DNA from 2 places in the Yersinia massiliensis genome. Region 1 is predicted to be linked to the other one. Evidence: predicted binding sites of a transcription regulator. Region 1 holds the regulator's gene; the other holds the start of a gene.

Region 1 (9,326 bases):
CGTCATCGTCGCCATACACGTTAAAGGTAATACCCACCCGATGAAACAGCAGTGCAGCTTCTTCACGCTTGCGCGCAATCGTCAGCTGATCGGCCTGTTGTAACCATTGCCAGTAGGCGTCGTAATGGCTGCGGTGTTGTCCCTGCGCCAGTAACATTTCATCGAAAAATCGTGATGCGGAAAGGTCGATGTTCAGCATTATCACCTCGCTAACAGAACAGGCTGTAGTGGGGATCAGGCATAAACTGTGCCAGCTCGCCAAATAGGCAAAATAAGGGGGGTTAGTACAAATTTAGCACTATTAGGGTGCAATTGGTGAGCAGGGTGCTTTATTTATGGGCAGAAAATGAGGACATCAGCAGGGTGATGGTCTGCGATAGCGCATCCGGAAAGAGGGGCGATATTGACGCATGAGAACAAGAACGGCTGGCAATCACCAGCCGTATTCGCAATGACATCAGAATTAACGACGTACTGCGATAGCTTCGATTTCGATTTTGACGTCTTTTGGCAGACGAGCGACTTCAACACAAGAGCGCGCAGGGAATGGCGCATTGTGCTCATTAAAGAACGCTTCGTAAGTGGCATTAACGGTGCTGAAATCATTTAGATCTTTCACGAATACCGTGGTTTTCACGATATCGGCAACTTTCAGGCCCGCAGCTTCAACGATGGCTTTGACGTTTTCTAGCGACTGACGAGCTTGTGCAGAAACATCGTCGGCCACTAGACCGGTTTTAGGATCAACGGGGATCTGGCCGGAAGTCAGGATCATGCTGCCAAGGTCAACGCCTTGGACGTAAGGGCCGATAGCGGCAGGGGCTTGTTCAGTGCTGATAATGCGTGACATGTAGACTCCTGATTTATGTAATGCGGAAAAGAGGTCCCCTTCATCTTTCGCTAACAGGCACGTAAACGGCCTGATGAGATCAATGGGATATTATTATCTCTGCCATTATAAAGCTGGGATGAATAACGGCAACCGGCGCGAACTCAGTTTGCTGCGGGTTGCCGTGCTAATTCGTTTACAGTGCTTAATCTGCTTGCAACACGACCTGATGATCGAACTCTTTCTCGCAATATTGGCATTTCAGGTGAATTTCACCCTGACTGGCTTTCACTTTGAAGCTGGAGTCGACCGGTTCATTGTGGCTAATGCAGTTGCTGTTTGGGCAGGTGAGAACGCCGTCTATCCGCTCTGGCAGGCTCAGCGTCAATTTCTTCACTACTTCGTAGTTATCGATGCGGTTGACGGTGGCATCTGGCGCATACATCGCCAATTGGTTGGCTTGCTGTTCGGTCAGGAAGGTATTTTCTATCTTAATCAGGTCTTTACGGCCTGAACGCTTAGAGGGCAGATTTAAGCCGATAGTAATACGTTGGTCTGTGGCGGTCAGTTTGAACAGCGACAATAATTTGAAGCCGATTTGCGCCGGAATATGGTCAATCACGGTGCCGCATTTGATCGCTTCAACCTGTAGTTTGTAATCTTGAGTCATGTTCAATCCTCCCTCAAAGAGCCAATTCAGCGTTTAACACCAGAGCCAGCAGCGCCTGACGTGCGAAAATCCCGTTACCTGCTTGTTGGAAATAGTAGGCATAAGGCGTTTTATCGACATCGGTAGTGATTTCATCAATCCGCGGCAGGGGATGCAGGACTTTGAGATTATCGCGTGCGCCATTCAAATCCGACGCGCGTAGAACAAATTGCGCTTTGACATTGGCATATTCTGACGGATCAAGGCGCTCTTTTTGTACACGGGTCATGTAGAGAATATCCAGATTGGCGACCACTTCTTCGATGCTTTCATGCAGGCTGTATTCAATTCCTTTTTCATCCAGCATTTGCAGGATGTAAGCAGGCATTGCCAGTGCATCGGGGGCGATAAAGAAGAAGCGATTGCCATCGAATTTGGCCAGCGCTTGCGTCAGTGAATGCACGGTGCGGCCATATTTTAGGTCACCGACCATGGCAATATTGATGTTATCCAGCCGCCCTTGGGTTTCCTGAATGGTGAATAAGTCGAGTAACGTTTGTGTTGGGTGTTGATTTGCTCCGTCACCTGCATTGACCACGGGGACATTGCCGGAGAACTGTGCTGCCAAGCGGGCCGCGCCTTCCTGTGGATGGCGCATCACGATGGCATCGACATAGGTGCTGATGACCGACATGGTATCTGCGAGTGTCTCGCCTTTTTTGCCCAGCGAGGTGTTGCTGCTGTCAGAGAAACCGACCACCGATGCACCCAACCGATGAATCGAGGTTTCAAATGACAAGCGGGTGCGGGTCGAAGCTTCGAAAAAGCAACTGGCGATCACTTTGTGTTTTAACAGCTCAGGTTGCGGACGACTTTTTAGGCTGGCGGCGGTGCGCAATACCAGTTCCAGTTCATCGCGACATAAGTCGTTAATTGAGATGATGTGCTTGTGATACAACGGGTTGGCCATTTTCGCTCTCCTGTGTGACTGCCCGTGGTCGCGGGCTACCCTGGTGTTTTTATACCCGTTATCTTTTTATTGGCAGATTGGGTATGCTCAGTTTTTACGCAGTAATGTTAAATTCAGTGCCGATCGGCAGACAAAAAAAAGCCCCTCAATGAGGGGCCTTACGGGATCGGTTTAGCAACGGGAGAGACCAAGGCACTTGGCTGCCTGCTGGCTGGTCATTTTCAACAAAATGACGATGTAGAGCGAAATCTAAGCAGCTTTTCATCATATCTCCCGGCAAATTGTGGCGAATTATACTCGCGTGATTTTTCTCTGCAAGGGGTAAAAGCCGCATTTTTTATGATTAGCAAACGATTACTTTTTTGTTGATATTCGATTCGATTAGGTGATCGGTTCGGTTGACATGAGATCGGCGATCACCTTGGCTCTGATGCCTCAACCGCCAATGGGTCACAAGCGCGTGACCCCTTGGAACCCTGCGCTTGCGCACGTATCGCTTGTCCACTGCGTGGATTCCCTCACTCATCGTTTCGGCTGACGGACGGCTTTACGCGGGTCCCTCCGCGCGACGCCTAAAACGGGCGTCCTGCCCGTTTTCCTTGCCTTCTCTCTTCACTCGGCAGCTCAAATGTGCTTTTAAACTTCAAAATCAAAACCATGGTTTTTAGGTCTTGGGTCTTGGGTCTTGGGTCTTGGGTCTTGGATCTTGGATTGTGAATTGTGGGTTTTGACCTTGAGCGCAATCAGGAATATTGCCGACAAAGATTGCAGGCCGAATGAGCCGCATGGACGCGGCGAAAGGGGCTGTCGAGCTGGGAGCGAGTCAGCGCCGGTTCGATAAGCCGGCAAGCTGTAGGAGGGAATGGCGAAGCCACAATATTTCGCGCAAAGGCGCGGGTGTTGGGCCGCCGCCCTGCGGCCCGACTCGGTTGAGGCGACACAGATAAAGTGACCACCGAACGAATATCAACCGAAACCAGATCCAGTCCTCAACCAAACCAGATCCAGCCCTCAACAGAAACCAGATCCGATCCTTAACCCCGTGTGCCCCCTAATCCTCATCAAACCCCGAATTAAACAACTCAATCACCGCAGCCAGTGCTTGAATCTCATCAGGGCCGGTCGCTTCGACTTCAATCTGACGGCCTTTGGCTGAATCTAGCATCAGCAGTGCAATCACACTGCTGGCTTCAGCTTCGGTCCCACTGTCATTACGTAACATCACTTCTGCATCAAAACTCTGAACCAATTCGAACAACTTCATCGCGGGTCTGGCGTGCATCCCCAACTTGTTCTTGATTTCAACAGTCTGTTTGATGGTCATTATTTACGTTTTTCCAGAGTGCGGTGACGTGATTGCACATTCTTGCCACGCGCGCGGAAATAATCAGCCAATTGTTCAGCAACATAGACTGAGCGGTGCTTACCGCCAGTACAACCAATGGCTACCGTGAGATAACTGCGATTATTGGTTTCCAGCATCGGCAGCCATTGTTCTAAGTAGCTACGCGTCTGGTAAACAAAGTTATGCACTTCGGTGTGGCGATCAAGGAAGGAGATAACCGGCTTATCCAAACCGGTCATTGGGCGTAATTTTGGATCCCAATGTGGGTTTGGTAGGAAACGCACGTCGAAGACGTAATCAGCGTCAATGGGAATGCCGTGCTTAAAGCCAAAGGACTCAAACACCATCGTCAGCTCACGCTCGCGTTTACCCAATAGGCGAGTACGCAGCATTTCAGCTAACTCATGCACTGACATTTCTGAGGTATCGATAATCAGATCCGCCCGTGAGCGCAAAGGCTCCAGCAGATCACTCTCTTCATCGATAGCACTTTCTAATGATAGGTTTTTAGTCGACAGCGGGTGCAGACGACGGGTATCACTGTAGCGACGAATCAGGGTATTGCGGTCAGCATCTAAAAAAAGCAACTGCGGCGAAAAGCTGTCTGGCAACTGAGTCATGGCATGCTCAAATACCTCAGGTGATTCAGGCATATTGCGCACGTCTATACTTACCGCAGCAGAAATATTTCTATCGGCAAGCGTGCTCGCCAATTGTGGTAGTAGAACCACAGGCAAGTTATCGACACAGTAAAAGCCCATATCTTCCAATGCGCGCAAAGCAACAGACTTCCCTGAACCGGAACGGCCGCTGACAATCATCAGCACCATGTGAGTGACTCCCCTTGGTATCTGTACCTATCATCTTTCAAGTTGCCAGTGTGTTGAGCACTTTCTGACAGCGAGAAATCTATTGGATATACATTAAGATTCTGTATTCCGGCTATATGAGCAGAACATGACAATTAAAACAGATAGCACTGATTACGCTGTCTCTGGCGGTAATTCGGTCATGATCTGATAAAGCTCGTCATCACTTTGTGCTGCGCGTAGGCGACGACATACTGTTTTATCAGCTAATCGCTTGGCCACTAAAGATAAAGTGTGTAAATGAGTTTTACATTGATCTGCCGGAACCAACAAGGCAAATAATAGATCAACAGGTTGATTATCAATAGCATCGAAGGCAATCGGTTGTTCCAAACGGAGAAATACGCCCACTGCACGCAGTGTGTCTTCCTCTAACTTGCCATGAGGTATCGCGATGCCACTGCCAATGCCTGTACTGCCCATACGTTCGCGGGTCAATACAGCATCGAAAACGACCTGTGAAGGCAAGTTAAGCTGTTTGGCAGCTAACTCGCTGATAATTTCCAAAGCCCGTTTTTTACTGGAGCAATGTACGGAGCTTTTGGTGCACTCGATATTTAATACCGAGCTTAATTGCAATGCTGGATCGTTGGTCATCTCATCTTTCACTTAAGCGCTGTTTTAAGCCTGACTCTACGGATAGTCGGTAGAGCCAGGCTATGTAGCGAGGGTAGAACCGCCGTTAGATAAACTAACGACTAGGATTCTTAATGTTGTTTCAATTTATCTTTATGCTTGTTCAACTGGCGAGCCAGCTTATCAACCAAAATATCAATAGCTGCGTACATGTCTTCCTGCTCTGAACTTGCGTGCAACTCGCCGCCATTCACATGTACCGTCGCTTCTGCAATTTGTTTAACTTTTTCGACACTTAAAACCACATACACCTGGTTAATGCGATCAAAATATTGCTCAAGTTTGGCAAATTTAGTGGTAACAAACTCGCGTAATGCATCGGTTATTTCGACATGAAGTCCGGTAATATTGAGCTGCATAGTGTCTTCCTTCTCAGTTCAGGTCAAACCAACTGTTTACGTTGATTTGACGGCGGGATGGATAACGACTCTCTGTACTTCGCGACGGTACGCCGTGCCACCATGATGCCTTGTTCGCACAAAAGCGTGGTCAGTTTACTGTCGCTAAGGGGTTTGGCAGGGTTTTCTGCCGCAACCAATTTTTTCACCAGTGCACGAATTGCTGTCGAAGAGGCTTCGCCCCCGCTCTCAGTATTGACGTGGCTGGAGAAGAAATATTTCAGCTCGAAAATCCCGCGAGGACTGTGCAGGAACTTTTGCGTCGTCACTCGAGAAATTGTCGATTCATGCATATCGACGGCTTGGGCGATATCCGCCAGCACCATGGGTTTCATAAATTCAGGCCCATTTTCAAAAAAGTCGACCTGCTGTTCTACGATACAACGTGCAACCTTGAGCAGTGTTTCATTGCGGCTTTCAAGGCTTTTTATCAACCATTTTGCTTCTTGCAGATTGCTGCGGATGAACTGCCCGTCGCTATCATTGCGGGTATTACTACCCATTGCAGCATAGTGTTGATTAATTTTTAGGCGTGGAATGCTATCGGCATTTAGCTCGACCGTCCATTTATCTTTGTCTTTATGGACCAAAACATCGGGAATAACATACTCAGATTCCCCTGTATTGATCGACTGGCCAGGGCGCGGATCCAGTGACTGGATCAGGGCTATCGCTCCCTTAAGTGTATCTTCTTTTAGCCGACTTAAACGGATCATTGTCCGGAAATCATGGTTACCTAGCAAATCCAGATAATTACTCACCACCAGACGCGCTTCGGCAAGATAGGGGGTGTCTTTGGCGTATTGCGAGAGTTGTACTAACAGACATTCGCGCAGGTTACGCGCCGCCACGCCGATAGGATCAAAGTGTTGGATCCGCTTGAGAACGGCCTCGACTTCGTCCAGTGCAATGTCTTCGCCCCCCATACTTTCCAGAATATCTTCCAGCGGGACGGTGAGATAGCCTGTTTCATCAACAGCATCGACAATTGAGGTCGCGATAGCTGCGTCCGTTTCAGAGAAGGGCGTGAGATCCACCTGCCACATAAGATAGTCTTGTAGCGTTTGGGTGGTTTCACCTTGATAGACGGGCAACTCATCATCGCTGTAATCATTGCCTGTGCCTGATGGCGTACCTGCGGTATAAATCTCATCCCAAGTGGCATCGAGAGGTAACTCTTCAGGCATATCGGCTTGTTCCAGCGCTTCGCGAGTATCAAGCGATTCACTGTCTACTGTTTCTTTGGTGTCTACCTCTTCATGAGGGTCAGTTTGCTCAAGCAGTGGGTTGCTCTCCAGCGCTAACTGAATCTCCTGCTGGAGTTCAAGTGTAGAAAGTTGCAACAGACGGATGGCCTGTTGAAGCTGTGGAGTCATTGCCAATTGTTGGCTGAACTTGAGTTGCAAACCTTGCTTCATAATGCGGTATCAATTTTCCTTTATGACTGGCGAAACGGCCTTGTTACGAGCATCGGTAGATGATTAGAGACGGAACTCTTCACCTAAATACACGCGTTTGACTTGTTCGTCAGCCAAAATTTCCTGTGGTGTGCCATGAGCGATTAAGTGGCCCTGGCTTACAATATAAGCCCGCTCACAAACGTCTAACGTTTCGCGCACGTTATGGTCGGTAATGAGTACACCCAAACCACTGTCGCGCAGATGCTCAATAATTTTTTTAATATCGATAACTGAAATGGGGTCAACACCCGCAAACGGTTCGTCCAGCAAAATAAACTTAGGATTTGCTGCCAGCGCACGGGCGATTTCCACACGGCGACGCTCACCACCAGACAGCGATTGCCCCAGATTGTCACGTAAATGCGTGATATGGAACTCTTCCATCAACTCGTCAGCCCGTTCTTGCCGCTGTTCAGTCGTCAGATCTTTACGGATTTCCAGCACCGCCATCAGGTTATTAAAAACACTTAAACGGCGGAAGATTGAGGCTTCCTGCGGTAAGTAGCCAATGCCGCGACGGGCGCGTTCATGGAGAGGCAAGAGGCTGATATCTTCATCATCAATCACAATACGCCCGGCGTCACGCTGGACAATGCCGACAACCATATAAAAGGTGGTGGTCTTACCCGCGCCGTTTGGCCCCAGCAGACCCACAATCTCACCTGACTTTACACTCAGGCTCACGTCTTCGACCACTTTACGGCCTTTGTACGCCTTAGCCAGCTTTTCTGCGATTAATGTTGCCATAAATGATTACTTACTCTTCTTTTGGCCTGACGCTGCTGGCCCTTTGTCTTGTAATTGGGACGGTAATAATACGGTTGTGACGCGATTGCCTTTATCACTGAAGGCTTCCATCTGCTGTTTTTTCACCAGATAAGTAATGCGGTCACCTTTGATATTACTATCAAGTTGCTCCAGATAAGCATTGCCAGTCAACACCACAAAATCATTCGCGACTTCATAGCGCAATTTTTGACCGTGGCCTTTGACGGGTTTACCGCTGTCTTGCATTTGGTAGAAGGTAACAGGATTGCCGTAGCCTTCGATGACCATTTTGCTTTGGTCACCGCCAGGGCGGGTGACAACCACTTTATCGGCCTTAATTTCAATGGTGCCTTGTTTGATAACGACATTGCCGGTAAAGGTGACGGTGTTCGCCTCCATATCCAACGCTTGCTTGGCAGAATCGACCATGACGGGCTGATCGGTATCACCCGTTAAAGCCAGCGCTGGCAGGCTGGTGGCCAAAAGTGAACTGGCAAGTAAAAGAAGGCGAATGTTATTTTTGGATTTCATAAGAGGTTTTAACCTTTTCAATCAGCTCAGCGGTTTTATCCCGCAAGTTACCACGCATTTTCATGCCGTTAGACTTGAATCCAACCCCAAAGAGGGTCACTTCATCGTCTGAGGACACATCCTGAGTGATCAAATTAACCTGGGCGTTATCGGTTCTAATTTTTTGCAATTGCGCATCGGGTGTCAGGCTATCGACCTCAACATGACCATATAAATACAGCATTTTATCGTCGGTCAGTTTGGCGCGATCTGCCCGAACTGTCCAAGTGGCAACGGCATTCTCGTCAAACATCGTCATGACCGGTTTAGTAAACCAAGTCAGCTCTTGGGCGCTGAAGTTCTGAACTTCCTCTGCCACTAATTTGTAATTCAATTGCCCGACCGGATTAAATACCACTGTCACCGTATGCTGGCTTTGCGACGATGGCTCATTATTGTCTGCCTCCGTTGGCATACTTTGCTGATTGAAGCCGGACATATTCCAACCAATCAAAGCCAAAACGATCAATGCTAGCGCTAGGGTTATCCATAGCCTTGTTTTACTCATATCGACAATCCTTTGGCACCGTCGAGTTTATCCTGGGCCAATAAAATCAAATCACATATCTCACGTACTGCACCGCGCCCGCCATTAATTTGCGTCACGTAATGTGCTTTGGGAAGAAGTAACGGATGGGCATCCGCCACCGCGACAGATAACCCGACTTGGGCCATGACTGGCCAATCAATCAGGTCATCGCCAATATACGCCACCTGCTCAGGTTGGCAGTTTAATGCTAGCAATAATTCATGGTAAGCCACCAGTTTATCAGATTGTCCTTGATAAAGGTGGGTAATGCCTAAGGTGTTGGCGCGGTCTTCCAGTAATTTG
Region 2 (9,326 bases), 1.4 Mb from region 1:
GTCATGGTGGGAGGATGAGAGCTCTGTGGCTGGATGGAAGCAGAATGTTATGCATCTGGCTGCACAGAAAGAAGGTAAACAGTCGATTTTTTCTTTTTACAGAATCCGTGTTGCAAGCGTATTTCGCGACTACTCTTCTGATAAGGAAGCACATCATCATGTTTAATATTCACGTCATTCTCAGTAATACCCCAGGGGCGCTTGGATCACTTGGCAGCGTGTTGGGCAAAAACGGCGTCGGTCTTGAAGGAGGCGGTGTATTTTCAACATCCGAAACAGCACATGCGAATTTTCTGGTTCAGGACGGCGAAAAAGCCCGCAAGGTTCTCACTGAGGCTGGTTTTGACGTCCATAAAGTGTGCCGCCCAGTGATAAGAAAGTTACCTCAGGAACGTCCGGGAGAGTTGGGGGAGATAGCTGAAACAATTGCCAGGAATGGTATCAACATTCTGGTACAGTACAGCGACCACAGTAACCGACTCATTCTGCTGACGGATGATGATACTCATGCAGCTGAAGTGACGCGAAAATGGGCATTACCCTCTGAATGAACTTTCTGAAAACCGAATATGACAGTGAGTCGGATGACTCTCTCGAAAAATCGATGTCTTTGATTGCTTCTGCCATAGCTGATCCGTCAAGGGTCAGTATTCTGTGTGCCCTGATGGATGGACGCGCGTGGACAGCAACTGAACTCAGTGCGGTGGCAGACATTGCCCCATCCACGACCAGCGGGCACCTTTCCCGACTTCTGAACAACGGGCTGGTTGTGTGCCTGACTCAGGGACGCCACCGCTATTACAGCCTCGCAGGTCATCATATTGCCGCATTGCTGGAAAATCTGATGGGGGTTTCCATGCATACCTTCAAATCCCCTACGACCCGAACGCCGACACATTTACGATTCGCTCGCACTTGTTATGACCATCTGGCAGGAGAACTTGCTGTCAGTATTTACGAGTTTATGTTGCAGGAACGATGGCTTGAGGCTGGGGGCAGTGCACTGACGCAAGCCGGAAAATCCCATTTTCAGCGCATCGGTGTAGTTCTTAACCCGCGACCACGACGCAAATCCTGTTGTGCCTGCCTCGACTGGAGCGAAAGACGTTTCCATCTGGGGGGAGAAGCAGGCTCAGCGCTGATGACGTTTTTTTTACAAAAAGAATGGATAACCTGCACACAGGGATATCGCGAAGTGAACCTAACCTCGAGTGGCATAATTGCCATATATCGCCTGTTCGATTTGAATATGGGCTGAACTCAGATGTTTTAGCATTAATTTTTTAGAATTTCAGTGAGGCCTAATGCTCCCTGTATACCTGATGGCAATAAGTCCGCTCCACGCACTAAGCTGCCTGAGGCATTTGCGGAACGGGCAGTTTCGTGCCAGAAACAGACATCATCGGACCACGAAACAGGGCCTTTTAGTCATGTAATGCGTCTATATTACTGGACATTATTGCAGTAAGGTTCTGAGTAATCTTTTCTATGGGCCAATCCCACCACGCCAGTTTTTCTAGCGTTGCTATCGTTTCATCAGTAAATCGTTTCTTAATCACTTTGGCAGGATTGCCACCAACAACCGCATATGCAGGTACATCAGAAGTCACCACCGCACGTGAAGAGATTATCGCCCCATTACCGATCTTTACGCCGGGCATAATCAGCGCTTTATACCCGATCCACACATCATTGCCGATTATAGTATCGCCTTTGTAGGGCAAATCACCGGCTTGGGGCATGGACTTTTCCCATCCATTCCCGAAAATATAAAACGGGAAAGTAGAGAAGCCAGAAAGTTTATGGTTTGCCCCGTTCATAATGAACTGGACGCCTCTTGCGATGGCGCAAAACTTACCGATAATCAGCTTGTCACCAATAAAAGGGAAATGATAGAGAACGTTGCGCTCGAAGTTTTCTGAGTCCTCTGGGTCGTCGTAATAAGTAAAATCACCCACTATGATGTTTGGATTTGTCACCGTATTTTTGACAAAACAAACCTGAGGAAATCCCTTCATTGGATGTTTATTGGATGGATCGGGTCCGTACATACTCCCTCCCGCTATGAAGGATGCTAATTTTTGAAGGCTAACACATCGTAATGTCAGTAGCCCTGTCCATTACTCTATTTCTTTAGGCCCAATTTGACTGCCAGTCGATGAAGATTACCCGGATCTAATTCAAGCTTTCTTGCCGCCTTAGCCCACACCTGATCACAGTCTACATAGACCTGTTGGATATAATCGTATTGAAATTTACGCGTCGCCTCGCTGAGATTCATCGCTGGTGTTGCTACCAAAGTTTTGATTGGTTCTGCATGAACAGCGCTCTCATTTTCAAACTGGAAATGTTGCGAAAGCAAAATAACTTTACCGTTGCGTGATTCGGCCTGCGCGATGATAACGGCACGATATATGGCATGTTCAAGCTCGCGCACATTTCCCGGCCAACTGGCGGCTTGCAGCATAGCGCGGCAGTCAGAACTCAGCGCAATGCTTATCAGACTGAATTTGACCCGACACTTTTCACAGAAATAGCCAGCCAGCAGCACAATATCCTCCCGACGCTCATTCAGCGACGGGACGAACAACGGGAAGACACTAAGGCGATGATAAAGATCAGCCCTGAATTTGCCATCGGTCACCGCTTTACGCATATCAAGGTTGGTTGCGGCGATAATGCGCACATCAACGGTAAGCGGCTTATCTTCCCCCACCCGCTGCAGATCGCCATACTGCAACACACGTAAAAGCTTGGCCTGCAGCGAAAGCGGCAATTCTCCGATCTCGTCAAGAAACAGCGTTCCTTTATCCGCCAACTCGAATTTTCCTCGCCGATCGTGAATGGCGCCGGTGAACGCACCTTTGACATGGCCAAACAGCTCGCTTTCCGCCACGCTTTCCGGCAGGGCTGCACAGTTCAGATAAATCAGCGGTCGCGCTGAGCGATGCGATTGTCGGTGAATAGCCAGAGCGATAAGCTCTTTACCAGTGCCTGTTTCCCCCATTATCAAGACGCTGAGATCGCAGGGCGCAACAACACCAATCTCTTTTTTGAGGTGCGCTAACGCTGCTGAATCACCAATAATTTCAACCTCTTCATTCTCTTCCGGTCGGCGAGGTGACGGTATAAAAGATGAGGCTGGTTTCTCTAAACGCTCCATCAGCAAGGCATTATTCAATGCACCCGCAGTCAGGCTCGCCAGCACCCGTAATTCTTCATCACTGTACTCATCGAACTGAGTGGCATTCATGCCATCCAGCGTCAGAGCGCCGATCAGCGTTTGCCCGACAAAAAGGGGGATGCCGACGCAGGCGTGAACGTGCAAATCGCCTTGATCGGGAATCAATCCATCATAGGGATCCGGTAAATCGCTGTCGGCAGGAAAGCGCACCACATCGCCAGCGCGCGCGATGGCTTCAAGCCGTGGATGAACATCAAGATTGAATCGACGTCCCATCACATCCGGCGCCAAGCCAGCGGTGGCCAGTGGCCGAAATTGCAGATTTTCGTAGCGTAACAGTGCGGTGGCGTCACAGTTTAGCGCGCTGTGGATGCTGTTAATCATCCGCATAAAACGATCGCGTCCGTTCACACCATTCTGAATATCGACGGCCAGTGCCGCCAGCGTTTCAACAGAAAGAGCCATATTGTCACCCGCACATGAATTGTCTTAATGACAAAGGTAGGCATTGTGTTTAACACAATAGAGAATTTTCCGCTAGAGGCAAATCAACGCGTTAACAAATGGCACGGAATATGCCAAATCTGGTTAGATAATTTTGCGAAGGAATATGACGATGCCAGATAGATTCAAGCAAGCCAATGCTAACTTATCTCTTGATAGTCAAAAAAACAATGACGCTGTCAAAAATACATTATACCTAATAGTCATAATGACAATTTCATTTTATCAATTTTAATGAAAAACCTTTGTAATCAATTGATTGAAAAGTTGGCATGCCATTTGTATTAAACCTAGCATGAGCATTATTTTTTTAATTCTTTTCTGAGGTATAAGAATGGCTATTTTAGTAAAAAACAATATTCATTGGGTTGGCCAACGTGATTGGGAAGTGCGTGACTTCCACGGCACCGAATACAAAACACTGCGTGGCAGCAGTTACAATAGCTATCTCATTCGTGAAGAGAAAAATGTCCTGATCGACACCGTTGATCATAAATTCAGCCGCGAGTTTGTGCAGAACTTGCGTAGCGAAATAAACCTGGCCGATATCGATTACATCATTATTAACCACGCGGAAGAAGACCATGCAGGCGCACTGACTGAGCTGATGTCCTACATCCCGGACACACCAATTTACTGTACCGCTAACGCCATCGATTCCATCACCGGCCACCATCATCACCCTGAGTGGAACTTCAACGTGGTGAAAACCGGTGACAGTTTGGACATTGGTAATGGGAAACAACTGATCTTCGTTGAAACCCCAATGCTGCACTGGCCGGACAGTATGATGACCTATATGACTGGCGATGCCGTGCTGTTCAGTAACGATGCTTTCGGTCAGCACTATTGCGATGAACGCCTGTTCAATGATGAAGTAGATCAAACCGAGTTGTTCGAACAATGCCAGCGCTACTACGCCAACATTCTGACTCCGTTCAGCCGTCTGGTAACACCGAAAATCACTGAGATCCTCGGTTTCAACCTGCCGGTGGATATGATTGCCACCTCACACGGTGTGGTATGGCGTGATAACCCGACTCAGATTGTCGAAATGTATCTGAAATGGGCGGCAGACTATCAGGAAGACCGCATCACTATTTTCTACGACACCATGTCAAACAACACCCGGATGATGGCAGACGCCATTGGCCAGGGGATTAACGAAGTTGACCCAAGTGTGGCGGTAAAAATCTTTAACGTCGCCCGTAGTGACAAAAATGACATTCTGACTAACGTCTTCCGTTCTAAAGGCGTACTGGTCGGCACATCCACCATGAACAACGTGATGATGCCAAAAATTGCCGGTCTGGTTGAAGAGATGACCGGCATGCGTTTCCGTAATAAACGTGCCAGCGCATTTGGTTCTCACGGCTGGAGCGGCGGTGCGGTAGACCGCCTTTCTACCCGCTTGCAGGATGCTGGTTTTGAAATGTCGCTGAGCCTGAAAGCTAAATGGCGCCCAGATCTCGATGCGTTGGAAATCTGTCGTCAGCATGGCCGTGAAATCGCACGCCAGTGGGCGTTGACGCCATTGGTTTCAGCGACTGCCACCGCACCACTGACAGCAAATGTTGAAGAAATGAAAACCTGTGTGGACTTAGGCCCATCTATGCAATGCAGCGTTTGCCAGTGGATTTATGATCCGCAAACCGGTGAACCAATGCAGGAAGTTGCACCTGGCACCCCTTGGAGTGAAGTACCAGAAACCTTCCTATGTCCGGAATGCTCTCTCGGTAAAGACGTGTTTGACGTACTGGCAACGGAGGCAAAATGAGCCACGGTATTGTCATTATCGGTTCTGGTTTTGCGGCCCGCCAACTGGTAAAAAATATCCGTAAACATGACGCACAGGTTCCTGTGCGTATGATTGCCGCCGATAGCATGGATGAATACAACAAGCCCGAACTCAGCCATGTTATTAGCCTGAATCAGCGTGCAGACGACCTCACTCGTCAGCGTGCTGGGATGTTTGCCGAGCAGTTCAATTTAAAGCTCAATGCCAATAGCTGGGTGTCGGATATTGATACTCGCGAGCGCTTGGTTAAATGTGGCAACCAGCAATGGCAGTACGACAAACTGGTTCTGGCAACCGGATCAAGTGCACTGCTGCCTCCGATTCCTGGAAAAGAACTGATGCTGACGCTCAACAGCCAGCAAGAGTATCAGACCTGTGAATCGTCGCTGCGTGACGCCCACCGAGTGATGATTTTAGGTGGTGGCTTGATTGGTACTGAGCTTGCGATGGATTTTTGCCGCGCGGGTAAACAGGTCATTTTGGTCGATAACGCTTCCAGCCTGCTTGCTTCGCTGATGCCTGTAGAAGTCAGCAGCCGCCTTCAGCATCGCCTGAATCAAATGGGTGTCGAGTTGCTGTTTAATCAACATCTTGAATCACTGTCTAAAACGCCTCAGGGCATTAATGCCGCGCTTAGTCATGGGCGAGTAGTTGGTGTTGATGCAGTTGTCGCGGCTATCGGCCTGCGTCCTAATATTGGGCTTGCACAACACGCCGGGCTTGAGGTGAATCGCGGTATTCAGGTCAATCGCCAGTTGCAAACCTCAGACGCAAATATTTATGCGCTAGGGGACTGTGCTGAAATTGACGGTAAAGTGCTGCCGTTCCTGCAACCTATTCAGTTTAGCGCCATGACGCTGGCTAAAAATCTGTTGGGTGCAACCGATGACATTGTGCTTCCCGCCATGTTGGTGAAAGTGAAAACACCTGAGCTGCCATTGCATCTCGCGGGTGAAACCCAGCGCGGTGATTTGAGCTGGCAAATCTTTGCCGAACCGCAGGGGTTGATTGCCAAAGGGTATGATGAGGCGCAGCAGTTGAGGGCATTCATTGTCAGTGAAGCGCATATGAAACTGGCATTTGGATTGTTGCGGGAGTTGCAGCTCTTCTGAGTCATCACAATACGAAAGCTGGTGTTTACGGCCGCCTGTCTGTCATGCAAGGTGCGGTTAAGTATTTTGGCTTCTCTGATGCTGAAAGTACGACAGCAAATCTGGAACTGGTTATTGAGGCGGGTCACTTTGGTATCAGCCCTCCGGAAAAATGGCATCGAATCGGCGTGGCTGCTGTACCACAATGAATCTGTTTGACGCTCACCCTATTTATTAATGGAATGAGATGCTAGCGACATCAGTTCAGCGTAAGTTTCCCTGCAATCCGAGCCATTCACTTTTAGAGGTCACCCGAGATACTAATGATGTATGTGTGAGGCTAACTTCCGCTTTTGGCTCGAAGCGGGCCTTCAGCTCAGCCGGATAGTTCGCTTTATATCAGAAGCGGAATTTGATAAGAGCCGTAGAAGGTTAAACACCACGTTGCTTCTCTAATCGAATATAAGCACCATTTAATTGTGTCTTATTACCCCAGCCGAGTTGCATGTAGAATTTGGCCGCACGACTGTTTTTATCTGTTTCCAGCCAGGCAACTTTGTGTTGTTTGAACAACTCCTGTTCCGCAATCTTTGTAAGCCTGCGACCGATGCCTCTGCCTTCATATGCAGGAAGAACAAAAAGACCAAAAAGAGAGCCTTTCTCCCTTAAAATCATCGAAAAACCCACCACTTCATCATCATCTGTTGCAACCCATGCGCAAAGATTCTCTTCGATCATATTGCACACGGTAGTTTCGCTGATGCCCATCACCAGCATCTCTTCACGGCTCAGATGATTTTCGGTGACTGATGTTCTGACAGTAAAAATACTTTCAACATCAGATGCTTGAGCTGGTCTTATATTGATAGTCATAAGTCTTAATCCATTTATGACAAAGATAAATTATGAGAGTGATGTAATCATATCCTTTACAGAATGATTGAGTTTTGAGCTAAATCACTACTGCACATCATGTCCGCTCTGTGCCAGAAACGAAGGCTCAGTCAGATTTCAGGCCTGTTCTCTGTTCCAGATTAACTATCTTGCCTGAAAAATTGAGCTGTTGATTATTATGAGCATCAGACTGGCAGGGCACGATCTTTTACGACTGTTTTCATAACTAGCGTTGAGGTAAGCCGCTGCACTCCCACCAAACCTGAGAGTTTTTCATCATACAGTTGCTGAAAAGCCGGTAGGTCACGCGTGATAACGTGAAGCAGATAATCCGGATCACCAAATAGTCGCTGCGCCTGAATGATTTGCGGTATATCTTTTACTGCTGCCTCAAAGGCACTTACCGCTTGGCGATCTCCCTCACGCAGGGTCACGAAGACAATGGCTGAAAAGTTCAGCCCGAATCTGGCAGGATCAAGATACGCCCTATAGCCGCTGATAACGCCATCCTGCTCCAAGGACCTGACCCGCCGCTGGCAAGAGGACAGGCTGATCCCTACTCGTTCTGCTAGGTCGGTAAGCGAAAGGCGCCCGTCTTGCTGAAGCTCTGCAAGAATATTGCAATCTATCTTGTCCATTCTTTAAAGTCTCCCGCCAAATATTCAAATCATGCTGTAAATGAGAGCACATCCCGCCATCAAAGAGATATTCTCTATTTAGATTTAACCACATCTGTTAAATAAAGGTCTCAATAAATGCAGGTTTCAGACGCAAATGAATGGCCGGCCAGAAATGGGTTCACTGAGGAGAATATCGTATGTCAGTGAGTATGTTCGCTGCATTTTGGGCTGTGTCCGTACTTTTCGTTATTACTCCCGGCGCTGACTGGGCTTACGCCATTTCTGCCGGTATCCGAGGACGTCGTGTGATGCCGGCGGTTGCTGGTATGCTTGGCGGTCACCTGATCGCAACGCTCATCGTGGCCACCGGCATCGGCTCGATTATTGCAGGTGCACCGGGTGTATTGTCCGCGCTGACTGTTGCTGGCGCTGGCTATCTTCTCTGGCTCGGTATCGGTATGCTGAGCCATCCGTCAGCACCGGTGGCGGATCAAGGTGAGGATGCTGGGTCACCGCTGAAATGGGCGCTTAAAGGCTTCTGCATCAGCGGGCTTAACCCAAAGGTATTTCTGCTGTTTTTAGCCCTGCTACCTCAGTTCACAGACGTCCATGCAGCTTGGCCGCTTCCGATGCAGATGACCGCGCTGGGACTGGTTCATGTAGTCAGCTGCGCTGTAGTCTATTTGCTCGTAGGGTACGGCTCCGGCACCATGCTCCGAACGCGCCCACGCGCAGCGCAGAATGTCAGCCAGATTTCCGGCGGTCTGATGATAATCATTGCGGTCTTGCTACTGGCTGAGTGGTTTTTCTAACGTCCTCTCCGTGCCAACAGAGGACGTTATGCTAATCAATGATGAAGGGGTCAGGCTGGATAGTACGTTTAGCCAGTTTCTTTTGCAGAATGATAACGATAATTGGGAACCCTGATGCGGAAATTGCACACACCGCCAGCAACATGTTCACATTTTGTGGTGCCATACCATGATCAGGTAATAAAAAAGCAGACAGGAAAAATGCGACGGTTGTTATCAGATACATTATTGATGTCTGTAATGAAGAAAATCCAGCTCGTTGACTATCATCAGGAAACTGTATCGAAACCGCTGAAGATGAAACCAGACGACTGTAAGATGCACCGAGAAATAAAGTCATAAATAGCGCCGCATGCTGATAGCCCAGCATTGGTATTAGCAAACTCAATATAAAAACGATGGTTGAACCTGTCGCCAAAATCA

What was found. Region 1 encodes sigma-54, which starts transcription at its own class of promoters, with help from an activator protein. Its sites were predicted from a motif close to GTTGGCACANNTTTCGCTNT; they were not measured.
Region 2: norV (anaerobic nitric oxide reductase flavorubredoxin) is a predicted target of sigma-54. The motif match lies at 3,955-3,974, and genes of this name have one in related genera.

What each region holds. Positions count from the first base shown of each region.
Region 1 is NZ_CP028487.1:454,490-463,815, forward strand. Features, by position in the region: gene DA391_RS02030 (circularly permuted type 2 ATP-grasp protein) at 1-199, opposite strand, end outside; gene ridA (2-iminobutanoate/2-iminopropanoate deaminase) at 464-850, opposite strand; gene pyrI (aspartate carbamoyltransferase regulatory subunit) at 1,035-1,499, opposite strand; gene pyrB (aspartate carbamoyltransferase) at 1,513-2,448, opposite strand; gene npr (PTS phosphocarrier protein NPr) at 3,500-3,772, opposite strand; gene rapZ (RNase adapter RapZ) at 3,772-4,623, opposite strand; gene ptsN (PTS IIA-like nitrogen regulatory protein PtsN) at 4,777-5,259, opposite strand; gene hpf (ribosome hibernation promoting factor) at 5,370-5,657, opposite strand; gene rpoN (RNA polymerase factor sigma-54) at 5,681-7,114, opposite strand; gene lptB (LPS export ABC transporter ATP-binding protein) at 7,178-7,903, opposite strand; gene lptA (lipopolysaccharide ABC transporter substrate-binding protein LptA) at 7,910-8,455, opposite strand; gene lptC (LPS export ABC transporter periplasmic protein LptC) at 8,439-9,002, opposite strand; gene kdsC (3-deoxy-manno-octulosonate-8-phosphatase KdsC) at 8,999-9,326, opposite strand, start outside.
Region 2 is NZ_CP028487.1:1,865,719-1,875,044, forward strand. Features, by position in the region: gene DA391_RS08550 (antibiotic biosynthesis monooxygenase family protein) at 1-166, shown strand, start outside; gene DA391_RS08555 (amino acid-binding protein) at 159-551, shown strand; gene DA391_RS08560 (ArsR/SmtB family transcription factor) at 548-1,258, shown strand; gene DA391_RS08565 (Vat family streptogramin A O-acetyltransferase) at 1,425-2,051, opposite strand; gene norR (nitric oxide reductase transcriptional regulator NorR) at 2,126-3,649, opposite strand; gene norV (anaerobic nitric oxide reductase flavorubredoxin) at 4,023-5,465, shown strand; gene norW (NADH:flavorubredoxin reductase NorW) at 5,462-6,598, shown strand; partial or broken gene DA391_RS08585 (DUF1971 domain-containing protein) at 6,589-6,762, shown strand; gene DA391_RS08590 (GNAT family N-acetyltransferase) at 7,010-7,450, opposite strand; gene DA391_RS08595 (Lrp/AsnC family transcriptional regulator) at 7,657-8,109, opposite strand; gene DA391_RS08600 (LysE family translocator) at 8,289-8,903, shown strand; gene DA391_RS08605 (MFS transporter) at 8,935-9,326, opposite strand, start outside.